DNA from 2 places in the Gordonia jacobaea genome. Region 2 is predicted to be linked to the other one. Evidence: riboswitches for the same ligand, from Rfam matches in the RefSeq annotation. Region 2 holds a riboswitch; the other holds the start of a gene.
What was found. Region 2 has a riboswitch for S-adenosylmethionine ahead of ACRVY7_RS17225 (amino acid ABC transporter permease). Riboswitches for the same ligand answer to the same signal wherever they lie in the genome.
Positions count from the first base shown of each region.

Region 1: linked by a shared signal. The riboswitch ahead of ACRVY7_RS00605 (bifunctional o-acetylhomoserine/o-acetylserine sulfhydrylase) and the one ahead of ACRVY7_RS17225 (amino acid ABC transporter permease) in region 2 are both predicted to bind S-adenosylmethionine.

Region 1 covers NZ_CBDRLS010000001.1:129,462-136,826, forward strand. The annotation lists gene bfr (bacterioferritin) at 1-32, shown strand, start outside; gene ACRVY7_RS00595 (MFS transporter) at 42-1,343, opposite strand; gene ACRVY7_RS00600 (cutinase family protein) at 1,427-3,217, opposite strand; SAM riboswitch class IV at 3,529-3,676, shown strand; gene ACRVY7_RS00605 (bifunctional o-acetylhomoserine/o-acetylserine sulfhydrylase) at 3,739-5,061, shown strand; gene metX (homoserine O-acetyltransferase MetX) at 5,091-6,239, shown strand; gene ACRVY7_RS00615 (hypothetical protein) at 6,288-7,365, opposite strand, start outside.
Region 2 covers NZ_CBDRLS010000005.1:57,330-64,694, forward strand. The annotation lists gene ACRVY7_RS17215 (transporter substrate-binding domain-containing protein) at 1-494, opposite strand, end outside; gene ACRVY7_RS17220 (amino acid ABC transporter ATP-binding protein) at 583-1,368, opposite strand; gene ACRVY7_RS17225 (amino acid ABC transporter permease) at 1,404-2,402, opposite strand; SAM riboswitch class IV at 2,425-2,542, opposite strand; gene ACRVY7_RS17230 (SRPBCC family protein) at 2,693-3,154, shown strand; gene ggt (gamma-glutamyltransferase) at 3,174-5,135, opposite strand; gene ACRVY7_RS17240 (TerD family protein) at 5,219-7,042, opposite strand.

The DNA of each region.
Region 1 (7,365 bases), on a different contig from region 2:
AGACGATCGCTACGCCCCCCGACGTGGGCTGAACCAGCCACTCACTCCGACTCGGCCCCGACACCAGCAGGTGTCGGGGTCGCTGTTGTCGATGTCGCTGTTGTCGATGTGGCTGTGTGCCGGGCAGCCGAGCGTCGGGCAACAGCCAACGCCACACCCAGTACGACGATGCCGGCAACCGCGAGTCCTGCCCCGAGGACCGACGGCGCTCGGTACCCGAACCCCGCGGCGATCACCACGCCACCGAGCCACGCACCGAGTGCGTTCGCAATGTTGAGCGCTGAATGGTTGAGCGCCGCGGCCAGCGTCTGAGCGTCTTCGGCCACGTCCATGAGACGCGTTTGCAGTGCGGGCACCATCGCCGTCGCACTGACCCCGACGAGGAAGGTCAGCGGAACGGCCGCCCACGGCGACGCGACGAATGCGGCAAACAATCCGAGCACCACCGCTGTCGCGACGAGTCCCACGAAAATGGCGCGCGGCACACTCGAATCGGCGGCGGCACCGCCGACCAGGTTGCCGACCACCATGCCGACGCCGAAGACCATCAACACCACCGGAACCCATCCGACCGAGATACCCGTGAGGCTTGTCAGCGCCGTGTTGAGATACGTGTAGAACGCGAACATGCCGCCGAACCCGACGACACCGATCGCCAGCGTCAACCACACCTGAGGCCTGGTGAGAGCGCCGAGCTCGGTCATCGGATTGGTGACGGCCATGTCGTCGAGTGCGGGCAACGTGACGAACAGCGCACCGATCGTCACGATGCCGATGATCACGACGACCACGAAAGCTGCTCTCCAGCCGAGACTTTCGCCGAGCCAGGTCGCCAACGGCACACCGAGGACATTGGCAACAGACAACCCGAGGAGAACCAGACCGACCGCCTTGGCACGGTTGCGAGGTCCGGCCAGGTGCGCAGCGACGAGAGCCGCGACACCGAAGTACGCGCCATGCGGGAGTCCCGCCACGAATCTCGCGACCATGAGGGTTGCGAAGTTCGGCGCCAGCACCGTCGCGGCATTGCCGACCGTGAATGCCACCATCAACGCGATCAACAGCGTGCGACGAGACATCCGCGCGGTCAGCGCTGCGATGAGCGGCGCCCCGACCACCACCCCGAGTGCGTAGGCCGAGACAACATAGCCCGCCGTCGGCTCGGAGACATGCACCGACGACGCGATGTTCGGCAACAAGCCCATCGCGACGAACTCCGTGGTGCCGATCCCGAAACCGCCCAGCGCCATCGCCAGCATGGCGAACCGACGAGTTGTGTCGGAGTGGACGACATTACTGCTGGTCCCGTCCGTGTTCGTCTCGGTTGGGGTGGTTGAGGACATTCACGCTGCAACGAGCACGCCAGGGGGCGTGATTCCGCCGTCGACGGTGAATTCGTTCACACCCGCCCGGCGCGGGGCCGGAGTCAGGCGGCTGGTGCGCCCTCCGCCGCTGGTTTCGGTGTCGCACTCTCCGCCGACGTTGCATGCGGCGTCGAGGCACCGGGTGTCGACTCGTCAGATGTCGACGTGTCGGCTGTTGGCTTGTCGGGTGTTGACGTGTCGGGTGTTGGCTGGGGCGCCGACGACTCTGGTGCAGGCGCCTGCGCGCCGCCGGGATTCTCGCTCGGCTGTGACGACTCCCCGCCCAGGTGCGGTTGGGGTTGCGGCGAGTCGCTGACAGTCGGAGGCGTCGACCCGGCTCCGGTGCCCGTCCCGTCAGCTGCGCCGTCGCCACCAACGCCGGCCGAATCGTCGACGACTTTGCCGCCAGAGGGACCCTCAGTGCCGGTGGAGCCCTCATCCCCGGTGCTGACCCCAGCTCCGGTGGTGCCGAGCCCTTCGTGGTCACCGACGTTCTTCTCCGTGACCACGGTCCCCGAGGCTTCGGCGATCTTCTCCGATGCCGACAGCGCCATCAGCGACTCGGTGTGGCTGGTCGTCGTCGGTGGAGTGCGCAGCGACGCGAGCCACTCTTCGAACGCGACAAGCGAAGGTCGGTACGCGGGTCCGGGAATGCCTGTGACATCGCGGCCGGTCAGTGTGTAGGCCCAGAACTTTCCGAAGTTCAGCGGCATCGACGCGATGCTCCTGACGCTGGTCCTCAACGCGTCGACGCCCTGCCCCCAGAGCACCGGATTCCATGTGAACAATCCTCGTGCCATGTCCTGGAACGTGTAGACGTCGGTGAGTACACCGCCGTAGCCGAGTTGGGGCAACTGCGGGAACCAACCCATGGCCCACCGGATCGGCGGCTGGAAGTCGGCCAGTGTGATGCCGAGGATGTCCGGGAACTTCCACCGCTTGCTCACGAGGTCGGGCACGGTCCAGCCGAGACCGAGTTTGTCGACGAACTGCTGGGTGAGGACCCACGCCGACGACGGCACGACGAGCTGACACGTACTGACCTGGCCAGTGGTGTTCTCGCAGTGCAACGGCTTGACTCCCCATGCGTCCCACAGGGCCCCGTTGGTCGCTGCCAAATACATGTAGAGCGGGTACAGACCATGCTTGACCCAGTAACCCGCGAAGCCATCGAGGGCACCGAGCGGATCGTGGAGCGGATCGGGCAGGTCGCAGATCGGATCGCCCGTGAAGCACACGGAGGTCACCGGAATTCCGCCGAAGTCGTCGACGCCGCGTCCGCCCGCCATGGTCAGTCCGGGGATCACGCCGATCAGAACGCGTTCGATGCCCTGTCCGTAGAGAGTTCCCGCTTGCCGCGGATCGGAGTAGAGCAGTCCGGAAACCATGCTCGGTGAGATCTCGTGTCCAGAAGTATTGCCGGTGCCGATGCCGGTGAGCACGTCGCCGGCGATTCCCGCGCCCTGCGAGTACCCGACGATCACGACCGGTTTGCCATCACACTGCGCCTGATAGCTCGCGACTGTCGACATCGTTGCCGCGACGCCCTGCGACTGACTGTCGTCGAAGCCGAAGGCACCCAACGGCCAAATCGACGCCGGATACTCGACGCGCTCGACGGTATAGCCGGCGTACTGCGGCTGACGCGTGACGCCGTCGAGCAAATGCGCCTGGGGATCCCACGTACCGCCGACGAAGACGAGTGCGCCGTTGCCACAATCGGCGCCGGCCTCGGCTCGCGCGACACCCGCGCCGGAAGTCTGGCCTATCGCGAGGAGAACCGCTGCGACTGCGGCGAGTCCGAGTGTGCTCGCCGCCCTGATCGATCGCCTGAAACCGAAGTGACCACCCATGCGTTCTCCACCAATCCGGCCGGTTCTGCCGTGTCATCGCGACGTGGTCGGAATCGGAGTTTGCCGACCCCTCGCGAATGATCGGATCGTAGAAGTCTGTGACCCACGCCACGGCAGAAACCGACGATCGCGCGGCGAACCGTCGATAAAGAACGTCAAATTCGACTGTTCGGACTACACGAGAAGGCATTCTTCGGGGCCATTCGCCGCCGACGAGCACCGCGGCCGCAACGACGCCTTGTCCAGCCCAAGAACCAGCCTGCGTCGGAGGGTTCTCACTTCATTTCGACCGTGTTATATCCTTGACGCCAGGTCATGAGTATCAGCGCAAAGCCCCGGCTCGCTGATCGGCAACCCTCCAACCGCGGTGGGGTGCTCCGGGTGATGACCGGGTTGTGGGACCCCGCTCCTCGATGATCTCCATCGAAGATGGTTTCGGGTCCCCGGCAAGCGCGGGTCCGAAGGTCGGACCCCAACAGGGTCGTCGTGCCCTGCCGACCGTAGAAAGTGACGCATATTCAATGTCTGACGTCGACGTCGACCAGAACCCAGCCGACAACTGGAGTTTCGAGACCAAGCAGATCCACGCGGGCCAGTCAGCCGACGCGGCAACCAACGCCCGCGCGCTACCGATTTACCAGACCACGTCGTACACCTTCAACGACACCACGCATGCCGCGAACCTGTTCGGTCTTGCCGAGCCGGGCAACATCTACACGCGGCTGATGAATCCGACGCAGGATGTCGTCGAACAGCGTCTTGCCGCTCTCGAGGGCGGCGTCGCGGCGCTGCTCGTCGCTTCGGGCCAGGCTGCGGAGACGTACTCGATCCTCAACATCGTCGAAAACGGCGGGCACGTCGTGTCGAGTCCTCGGCTCTACGGCGGAACGTACAACCTGTTCCACTACACGCTGCCCAAGTTCGGCATCGAGGTCACCTTCGTCGAGGATCCGGAGGATCTCGACTCCTGGCAGGCCGCCGTGCGCGACAACACCCGCGCGTTCTACGGCGAGTCGATCTCCAACCCGAACAACGAGATCCTCGACATCGAGGGCATCTCGGAGGTTGCACACCGCAACGGCGTGCCGCTCATCGTCGACAACACCGTCGCCACCCCGTACCTGCTCAATCCGCTCGCCCATGGCGCCGACATCGTCGTGCACTCGGCCACCAAGTACATCGGTGGGCACGGAACCGCGATCGGCGGCGTGATCATCGACGGCGGCACCTTCGACTGGCGTGTCCAGCGCGACGGGAAAGACCTCTTCCCCGGTTTCACCACGCCCGATCCGAGCTACCACGGTGCGGTCTTCGCCGATCTCGGCGCTCCCGCGTACGCGCTCAAGGCCCGCGTGCAGTTGCTCCGCGACACCGGTGCAGCCATCTCGCCGTTCAACGCATTCCTGCTCGCCCAGGGTCTCGAGACCTTGAGCCTGCGGGTCGAGCGTCACGTCGCCAACGCGCAGCGCGTCGCCGAGTACCTCAACGACAACCCGCAGGTCGAAGAGGTCTACTACGCCGGCCTTTCGTCGTCGCCCTGGTACAAGCGTGGCCAGGAGCTCGCGCCGAAGGGACAGGGTGCGGTCATCGGCTTCGAGATCGCAGGCGGCGTCGACGCGGGCAAGCGGTTCGTCGAGGCGCTCACGCTGCACAGCCACGTCGCCAACATCGGTGACGTGCGCTCGCTCGTGATCCACCCGGCATCGACCACCCACAGCCAGCTGACCCCCGAGGAGCAACTCGCCGCGGGTGTCACCCCCGGCCTCGTCCGCCTCGCGGTGGGCATCGAGGGAATCGACGACATTCTCGCCGACCTCGACCGGGGTTTCGAAGCAGCCAAGTAAACAATTCAGAGCAAGGAGCGAGGACACCTGTGTCGGTGAGCATCGACCCGCAGACGGATACAGAGCAACGGCCGGACTGGGAGAACGCCCCGGACGGCCAGATGCTCAGCGCCCGTCTCGGGTCGATCTCACTCGACAACGGTGAGCAGATCGACGACGTGACCCTCGCTTTTCAGCGGTGGGGAAAATTGTCACCTACCCGCGACAACGTCATCCTCACGCTGCACGCCCTGACCGGCGACTCACACGTCACCGGACCCGCAGATGCCGCTCACCCCTCCCCCGGCTGGTGGGACGGTCTGATCGGTCCCGGCGCGGCAGTCGACACCGACGAATGGTGCGTCATCTCGGCGAACGTGCTCGGCGGATGCCGAGGGTCGACCGGGCCTGCATCGCTGGACTCCACCGGCCGACCGTGGGGTTCGAGCTTCCCGCAACTCACCGTGCTCGATCAGGTCCGCGCCGAAGTCGCGCTGATGGATCATCTGGGCATCGAGAGTATCGGCGCGGTCGTGGGCGGCTCGATGGGCGGAGCACGGGCACTCGAGTGGATCATCGAGTATCCCGAACGGGTTCGAAGCGCACTCGTGCTCGCCGTCGGCGCTCGTGCGACAGCCGACCAGATCGGCACGCAGACAACGCAAATCGCAGCCATCACGTCCGATCCGGCGTGGCACGGCGGCGACTATCACGGCACCGGCGAGTCGCCGACGACCGGAATGGGAATCGCTCGCCGGATCGCACACCTGACCTACCGCAGCGAACCGGAACTCGACGAGCGCTTCGCGAATGACGCTCAGGGCCAAGAGAATCCGCTCACCGGCGGACGTTACGCCGTGCAGAGCTACCTCGAGCACCAGGCGGGCAAACTCGTCGAGCGCTTCGATCCGGGCAGCTACGTCATTCTCAGCGAAGTACTCAACCACCACGACGTCGGGCGCGATCGCGGTGGCGTGACGGCAGCACTCAACGCCTGCGACGTTCCTGTGATCGTTGGCGGTATCGACTCGGATCGCCTGTACCCCTTGCGGTTACAGGTCGAGCTCGCCGAAGAACTCGGCAATTGCGTCGGAGGCCTACAGGTGGTGCAGTCCGACAACGGACACGACGGATTCCTCACCGAATTCGACGCCATCGGCGATCTACTCAAGCGCACAGTCGATCTCGCGCGTCGCTGAACGTTCGGGTACCTCAGGCGTTCGGGTACCTCAGGGCGTTCAGGTACCTCAGGGCGGGGGCAGCAGTCCGCCGGGAACCGGTGTCGTCGTGGTCGTGGTGGCAGGCGCCTGCCTGCCCGTGCCGGTACCACGCTGGTTATTCGACTGGGACGCATTGCCATTCGAACCAGCTTCCCCGGAGGGTTGCTGATTGCCTGGAGTGGGTGTCTGCTCGCCGGGAGCGGGCTCCCTCGACGGCGGGGCAAACTCCGGCGGCAGCAGATTCGGCGGAATCGTGATCCCCGGCGGCAGCGGCAAGGTGGGACGACTGGTCTCGGCGCTGGGTGGCCGCGTAGTCGTCGACGGCGTACTCGGACGCGCGGAGAGTGTGAGCGTCGACGGCGACGGCGTGGTCGGCGGCAGTTGCGTTGTCGCCCACCCGGGTCCGTCGTCCTCCCGGGCTGTGCGCGGAGCTTCGGCCGGCGTCGACGTGAGTTGCGTCGGTTCCTGTCTCGTCTCCGAGGGGACGACGTCGGCTTCGTCGGATGCGGTCGACATCGACGCCACTCGAGCACTCGAAGGCGATGGGATGTCGGTGGTATTCCCGGTGAGGGTCGACCCCACCGCGTACACCGTGAACATCGCTGCCGCGATGACCACGGCGGCGACAGCAATCGGCAGCGGCGAAAGCACACCCCTGCGCCTCCCGCCTCCCATAAAGGTCAGGCGACTCGGTGCCGCCGCCTGCTCGGACGAGAGCATCGCGGCACCCACAGCGGCGGTCTGTTCCGGGTTCGTCGGGACGATGACCTCGATGAGGCCGCCATCGGCATCCTCTTCGGGCACCATGTCGGCGATGGTCGGCAGGTTCGCCAGGCCACCGACAAGGACGATAGCGCACGCCGAATGCGTTGCGAGGTAACGGCTCAGCTCTTCGCGAGCGTCGAGCAGGAACGGACGAACCGCTGCGGCGAGCGTTGCATCGCCGATCCGGAACCGGCCGGCGGCGTCGGCAGTACCGTGCTCGCCCGACTCCTCCTTGGCAGTTCGGACGGCGCTACGCAACGCGTTGCGACTGAGTTTGCTCGAGAACGAACCACTCACGGCGCCTGCGTCGAGCACTTCGCGGACGATCGCGTCGTCGAGG
Region 2 (7,365 bases):
CGTTTCGAGCCGAGGAAGCCCTGGCCGTCGTTGAGGTAGGTCGAGAAGTCGAGGACCTTCTCGCGTTCGGCGGTGACTCCGAAATTCGCTTGTCCTACTTCATATTTCCCGTTCTGGACGCCGGGGATGATCGAGGCGAACGTTCCGTACTCCACGTTCCAGTTGACACCGAGGACCTTGCCGATCGCGTCACGCAAGTCCAGATCGAGTCCGACGTTCTTGTCGTCGACAACACCGCCGTGCGGCAGGCTCGACGTCCCGGGAGTCTGTGTGGTGCCGACGGTCAGGGTTCCAGCAGAGCGCACGCTCTCCGGCAGCTCAGCGCTGATCACATCGTCCTTGACGATCTTGCTGGTGATGTCCTGTGTCGGAACGGCCGACGCCTCTGCGGAGTTCACTGTGTCGTCCGACGACGATCCACAACCACTCAGCGCAATGCTCCCGACCACCGCACTGGCGGCCAACAGGGCGAGGATACGTGGGCGGTGCTTCATCGTTCTGGTCCCCTTGTCTGAATTCTTCTGTCTGGTAACTGGTTACGGCAGGAGGAAATGGCTCTGCCGTAACCGGCCTCGCGCGGGCTCACAGCACCGCGGAGAGAAACGCTTTCGTGCGCTCATGCTGCGGGTCGTCGAGAATCTCTGCGGGAGCGCCGGATTCGACGATGCGCCCGCCGTCGAGGAAGATCGCCTGGTCGGCGACTTCGCGGGCGAATCCGATCTCGTGCGTGACGATCACCATGGTCATGCCGCTGCGTGCGAGATCACGGATCACGGCCAGGACCTCGCCGACGAGTTCAGGATCGAGCGCGCTTGTCGGTTCGTCGAACAGCATGAGGCGTGGCTTGAGCGCCAAGGCTCGTGCGATGGCGACTCGTTGCTGCTGACCGCCGGAGAGCTGGCGCGGGTAGGCACTTTCGCGTCCGGCCATGCCGACACGTTCGAGCAGATCGTCGGCTCGTGCGACGGCTTCGCCGCGTGGGATGCCCGCGGCCAACGGTCCTTCGATTACGTTCTGCTGCACCGTCATATGACCGAAGAGGTTGAACTGCTGGAAGACCATCCCGATCGTGGAACGCTGACGCGCGATCTCACGATGGGACAGTTCGTGCAGCTTTCCCGACGAAGGCCGGTATCCGATGATCTCACCACCGACCTCGACGAAGCCGCTGTCGGGCTTCTCGAGGTGGTTGATGCAGCGCAGCAGCGTCGACTTACCCGAGCCCGACGGTCCGAGCAACACCGTCACAGTGCCCCTCGGGACGTCGACGTCGATGCCGTCGAGGACTTTGTGGAGTCCGAAGCTCTTGCGCAGTCCTCGGATTCGGACTAGGGGTAGCGTCTCGTCGTACTCTGTATCGTCACGCAGGGCTGCGGTTTTCCCGCGGCGCGTCGTCGAAAAGCTCACGCACCCACCGCACCTTCGTTACGACGATCAAACCTGCGAAGGTCGGTGCGCACCCGCCCGAACAGCGGAAGGTTCTCGCGGACCGTCGTCCAGAACCCTTGTTGCGGTCGGCGATTGCCGCGCGAGTAGTGACGTTCGACGAAGTACTGCCCGACGGAGAGCACACTGGTGACGATGATGTACCAGATGGTCGCGACCAGCAGCAGTGGCAGGATCAGGTAGTTCTGCTGGTAGATCAATTGCACGGAGTAGAGCAGGTCTTGGACGGCGATCACACTGACGATCGATGTCGCCTTGAGCAGTCCGATGAGCAGATTGCCCGACGCCGGGACGATCGCCGGCATGGCCTGCGGCAAGATGATTCGACGGAAGATGCGATACCGACTCAGCCCCAAAGCTTCTGCCGCCTCGGCCTGACCACGGTCGACGGACAAGATGCCTCCCCGCACGATCTCGGCTGCGAACGCCGCGACATCTAGGGTCAATGCGACGAACGCAGCGAGCACGCCCGAGAACAAGTGCGCCGTATCGGCTTTGACGAACTCCGGACCGAACGGAATCCCCAGTGACAGTTGCGGATACAGCGAGGCCAGCTCGTACCAGAAGAGCAACTGGACAAGCGGCGGAATCGATCGGATCAACCAGACGTAGCCCGCGCTCAGCGTCGACAAAATGCGATTCGACGACAGGCGCATCACGGCGAGCAGAATCCCCAATGCGAAGCCGCACACCATGACTGACGCAGTCAGCCACAAGGTCAGGCCGAGGCCGCGCAGGATTGATGCATGGAAGAAGTAGTCGCCGACCACATCCCACTGGAACCGCGGGTTGGTCAGGAGCGTGTGCACCAGCATCGCTGCGAGAACCAGGAAGACGGCGCTACTCACCCACTGGCCGGCCTTACGCGCCTTGACCAGCTTGGCCGAAAGCAGTTCTGCGTCACGCGGTTCGCTGGTCAGCGGACGCGAGTGCGCAGCGGAAAGTTCAGCTGTCACAGGTATCGGTCTTCGTTCCTCGGTGTCGTTGTTACGGCAGCGGCGAGTGCCTGCTTCCGTCGGGTTGTCACCTGGAGCACCCCACCACGACGGAGGGTTGCTGGCCAGCAAGCCAGGGCTGGGCGCTGACACTCATAACCGACGCCACGTTAGTGCCAGGTCGCAGACGCGCCGAGGGTATGAATCTGCGAGATTCTTAGGGTCGCGAAGTGGTAGGTCGGGTTGTTCGCGGAGGCGTCGACTCTGGTGCAACACATATCGTGGGCACAACGTCGACACGAGGAGACCTGATGGCCGAGCTATTCGAGATCACCCGTCTGATCTACGCCGAACCGTCGGCGATCTTTGAGCTTCTGACCACGCCAGAAGGCCACGTCGCCATCGACAGCTCAGGCATGTTGCAAAGTGCGGAAGGATCGCCCGTCAGCGCTGTGGACGACGAGTTCGTCGTCCACATGGATCGCGAGTCGCTCAACGACCTCCCGATGGGCAAGTACGACGTACGGGTGATCATCACGGCCTTCGAGAAGGACCGGTGGATCGAATGGACGATCATCGGAACCGTTCGACCGCCACTCGATCATCGCTACGGCTACCGGCTCGAACCGACTGACGACGGCACGCTCGTCACGTCGTACTACGACTGGAGCCGCGTGACCAACGAGGACATCAAGGGCCGGTTCCCGATCATCCCCGAGGCCGGGCTGCGCGCGACGCTCGGGATTCTGGCGCGGACGGTTGAGAATCGTTAGCGTCCCGCCGACGTCGACCTCACTTCAACGACGCGTCGTCGCCCATCACGGCGCCCTCCCGGCGAGGATCCGCCCCGCCAAGCCAGCCGTTACCTGAGCGCTGCAGTGCGCTGAGCCCGCTCGACTGATCGTCGACCGACACCTGTTCTCCGCGTTCGCGCAGTCCCTTGACGAGTGGATCGTCGGCGCCGTCGTTGGCGGTGTTGACCAGTGGGTGTTCGCCACCGACATTCGACGTCGGGGTGTTGGCTGTGCCGAAGTCGATCATCGATACCGCCTGCTGCGGGTTCAGGTTCCAATCCAGCATTCCGACAAGTGTTTTGACGACGAACTGGATGATCACGGAGCCGCCGGGCGATCCGAGCGCGGCCGTCAGGGTGTCCGGCTCACCGTTGGCTCCTGGCTGCATGACGAGGGTCGGTGCCATCGATGATCGCGGGCGCTTGCCCGGCGAAACCCGGTTGGCGAGAAGCGCCCCGGTCTCGTCGCGCGGCTCTGCGGAGAAGTCGGTGAGCTGGTTGTTGAGGATGAAGCCGTCGACCATGTGGAAGCTGCCGAACGCCGATTCGACGGTGGTCGTCATCGACGCCACGTTGCCGTACTTGTCGGCGACGGTGATGTGGCTGGTTCCGTGTTCTGTGCCTGTGTAGGAACCGAGCGGGACCTCACCGAGATCTCCGGGTTGTGCCTTACCGAGCGACGTGTTCGGTTTGATCAGTGCCGCACGCTGTTTCAGGTAGGTCGGATCGAGCATCGTCGCAACACCCTTGCCCGGCAACGGGATGAAGTCGGGGTCGGCGATGTACTTGTCGCGGTCGGCGTAGGCGAGGCGCTCGGCCTCGTTGACCAGATGCACCGCTTCGGGATTCGGGTGCCCGCCGTCGCGGTCGACGCCGGTCGGCCCCATCGACGGAATGTCGAAGTTGGAGAGGATGCCCATCGTCGCGGCGACAGTGATGCCGCCCGACGACGGTCCGGGCATCGCAACAATGCGGTGGCCTCGATACTCGGTGGAGACTGGTTCGCGCCGCATGGCCTTGTAGTTCTTGAGGTCGTCGGTGGTGAGCAGACTCGGCGTCATACCGTTCGACGTCGAGCCGGCCTTCGCGACGATCGCGTCGGCGATGGCTCCGGTGTACAGGGCTTGTGCGCCGTCGGTTCCCAACGCGCCCAACGTTTTCGCGTACGCGGGGTTGGTCAGTCGTGTTCCGGCGGTCTTCGGCGTGCCGTCCGGATTGAGGAAGTACGAGCGCGCGTCGTCGTCGGCCTTGAGGTCGTCGGCCGATTCGGAGATCGCGGTGGCGAGTCGCGGCGAAATGTCGAAGCCGTTGTCGGACAGGCTGACTGCGGGATCGAAGAGGTTCTTCCAGGCGGTGCGGCCATGTTCGTTGTGGATCTCCTCGAGCATGCGCACGGCGCCGGGGACACCGATGGAGCGCCCGGATGCACGCGCGCTCGGGATAGGTGCACGTTGATCGGTGGGACTGATGTAGCGCAGGTAGTCCTCGGTGGCTGCCGCCGGAGCGGTCTCGCGGCCGTCGAAAGCGGTGACCTTGTGTTTGGCGGCGTCGTAGTAGAGAGCGAAAGACCCGCCACCGATGCCCGACGACTGCGGTTCGACCAGGCCGAGCACCATCTGCGCTGCGACGAGCGCGTCGGCTGCGGTACCGCCGTCCCGCAGCGTCTCACACGCCGCCTTGGTGGCCAGCGGGTTGGCCGTCGCCGCGGCGTAGGTGTTGGTCTGCACCGGCTGCATCCCGGTGCGATAGCCGGTGGCAGCTTCGGGTCGCGTCGAGATGTCCTGCGACGACTTTGGCGCCGCGCTGGAGTCGATCTGCGTGCCCGTCGGGATCTCGCCGCAGGTGACGGACGGTTGGGCAGCGTCGTCGTTTGTCGACGAGCAGGCCGCGAGGATCAGCGCTGGCGCGATGGCCAACGCTGCGGCGCGGAGGAGCGGACGGGGGTGCGGTGGACGGCGCATACGGGTCAAGGGTAGAAGCATCCGGTCGCGATTGAAGGACGAACGAGTCCATCACGTGTACCGCCCGAGTCGATGCGGGTCGGTCAGTCCTCGACCTCGACGCCGTGCCGAGTTGCAAAGCCAGCGAGATCGTCGTCGTAACCCTGTCCGACCATCCGCAACCGCCAGACTTCACGTCGTCGATAGATCTCGGCGATGATCATCGACCTCTCAGTGGTCGCTGCATCGAGTACCGCGCTCGCAATCCCTGCGTCAGGTGTAGTGACTTCTACTGCTAGCGCGCCAAGTTCGCCGAAAGTCTTGTCCTCGATCGCGGCACCCACAGTAATCCGTGAAACGTCTTCGGGTACGACTCGGAGGTCGACCGATATTCCTTGCTCGCGATCGCCGTCGATGGAGAGAGTTAGAGCGCCGTCAGGACTTGCGGGTTGATTGAAGAACACAAACTCGTCGTCAGAAGTGACCTTCTCGTCTGTCCCTAACTCGAACGCAACCACGTCGACTTCGGGCGCTGTGACTCGCGCGGAACTCCACGACACGTTGACGGTGAACCGCCCGAGGCCTGTCGGTAGGTCGATCACGGCTCCCGGCACCATCGCTACTTGTGACCTTTCCTGATCCTGCCCAAGAGCACTTTGCGCCGGTTCGAGAGCCTTAACGACGTCGCGCTTCACGTCAAGCGCGGCGTTGACCTCATGCATCCCGAGTGTCGTCAATGACCGCTCGCGGACCTTTCCCATACGCGGGTCACCCTCCCCGCCGTCGAGGATCAGCACATCGGTGACACCTGCGGTCAAGTTGATCGCGACCGCTGCACCCAACTGCGTCACGCGTGAACGCATCATCGTGGCCTCGAGGTGACTACCACCCATTACCAGTACCCGCCGACCAACCCAAGGCCCAGATTGATTGGCTCCGACGGATCTTTTGGGTGTTGGTGTCGTTGGCGCGCCAATGACAGTAACAACCTCAATGGATTCCGGGGCCGACTTCGGTACACCACCAACGATGCGCCGCGCGAGGTCGAGCACAGAGGCTTCGTCGACAACTGGTATCCCCAATTCCCTTGCCCGACGAAGCTTTCGTGAATCAGGCGCACCACGGTTGGCGACGAGCAATCCGGTCTTGCCGCTTGCCGCATTCATCACGTCAAGGCCGGCATCCGCAAGTCGCCGCGCCAACGCCTGCCGAGGAAGCGCTGTCTCGCCAGTTATGACCACCTTCGTTCCTTGGATCAAACCAACGGCCGGGTCGTATCGACCGGGATCACGCCATGGGCACGGGACGCGTGTGACCTTGTCGGGGTATGCCCGCGACATCGCCGAACACGCAACGATTGGCAACGCCAGCTCCAACTCACCTGCGAGGTCGACGCTGCGTCGAAAAACCTCCGCGAGGGTCCGCACATCATCCAGGGCGTCGTGGGCGGTTTGCTGCCTAATTCCCCAGTACGCGGCAAGAGTGCCAAGCTTCACGTTGGGCACGTCGAGTTGCAAGCGGCGCGCCAGTGTCACGGTGCAAAGGCGTTGCGCTATAGGAAGGCTCGCGCCGAGTCGCCCAGCCTCCTCAACAAGGAAACCGTGGTCGAAGGTCGCATTGTGTGCGACTAGGGTGCGCCCGGCCAGCATCTGGTTGAGGTGAGGCACCGCTGCGTCGAACGTAGGTGCGCCACGAAGACGAGCGGGTGTGAGGTTGTGAATATGGACGGGCCCGGGGTCGCAGCCCGGGTTTAGCAGTGTCGAGTACTCATCCTCTACACGACCCGACGGATCCAACGTGAGAGCCGCAAGACTCAGGACGCGGTCTCTGCGAGCACTGGTACCTGACGTCTCAACATCGACCAGGACCCATCCCGTCGCGCCACGCACCAATGCCTCGCGTCCGATCTCTTGTACTGCCCGAGTCATGTACACCACTTCCACTGCCGGAGAGTTTCTTATACCTAGCCAACATCAACTGCAGGAACTCCCCACAACCACCGCCCCAACGCCTTCGCACAGAGCCCTGACCTCGCCGACCGTCGGTGACAGTTCGTACGCGTGTTGGTGGCAGCAGGCGCTGAGTTGATGCCACAGCGAGGCCAACTGGTCAGCACGCTGCGGGTCGTCGAGCGCTTTGAGTAGTGCCAGGCGCGAGCGCATTGTCGCGCGCTCACACGGGGCTCCGACGGCTATACATCGCTGGTTGACGCACTCTTCGACGGCCTGTCGCGCCACGACCGCGGCCAGCC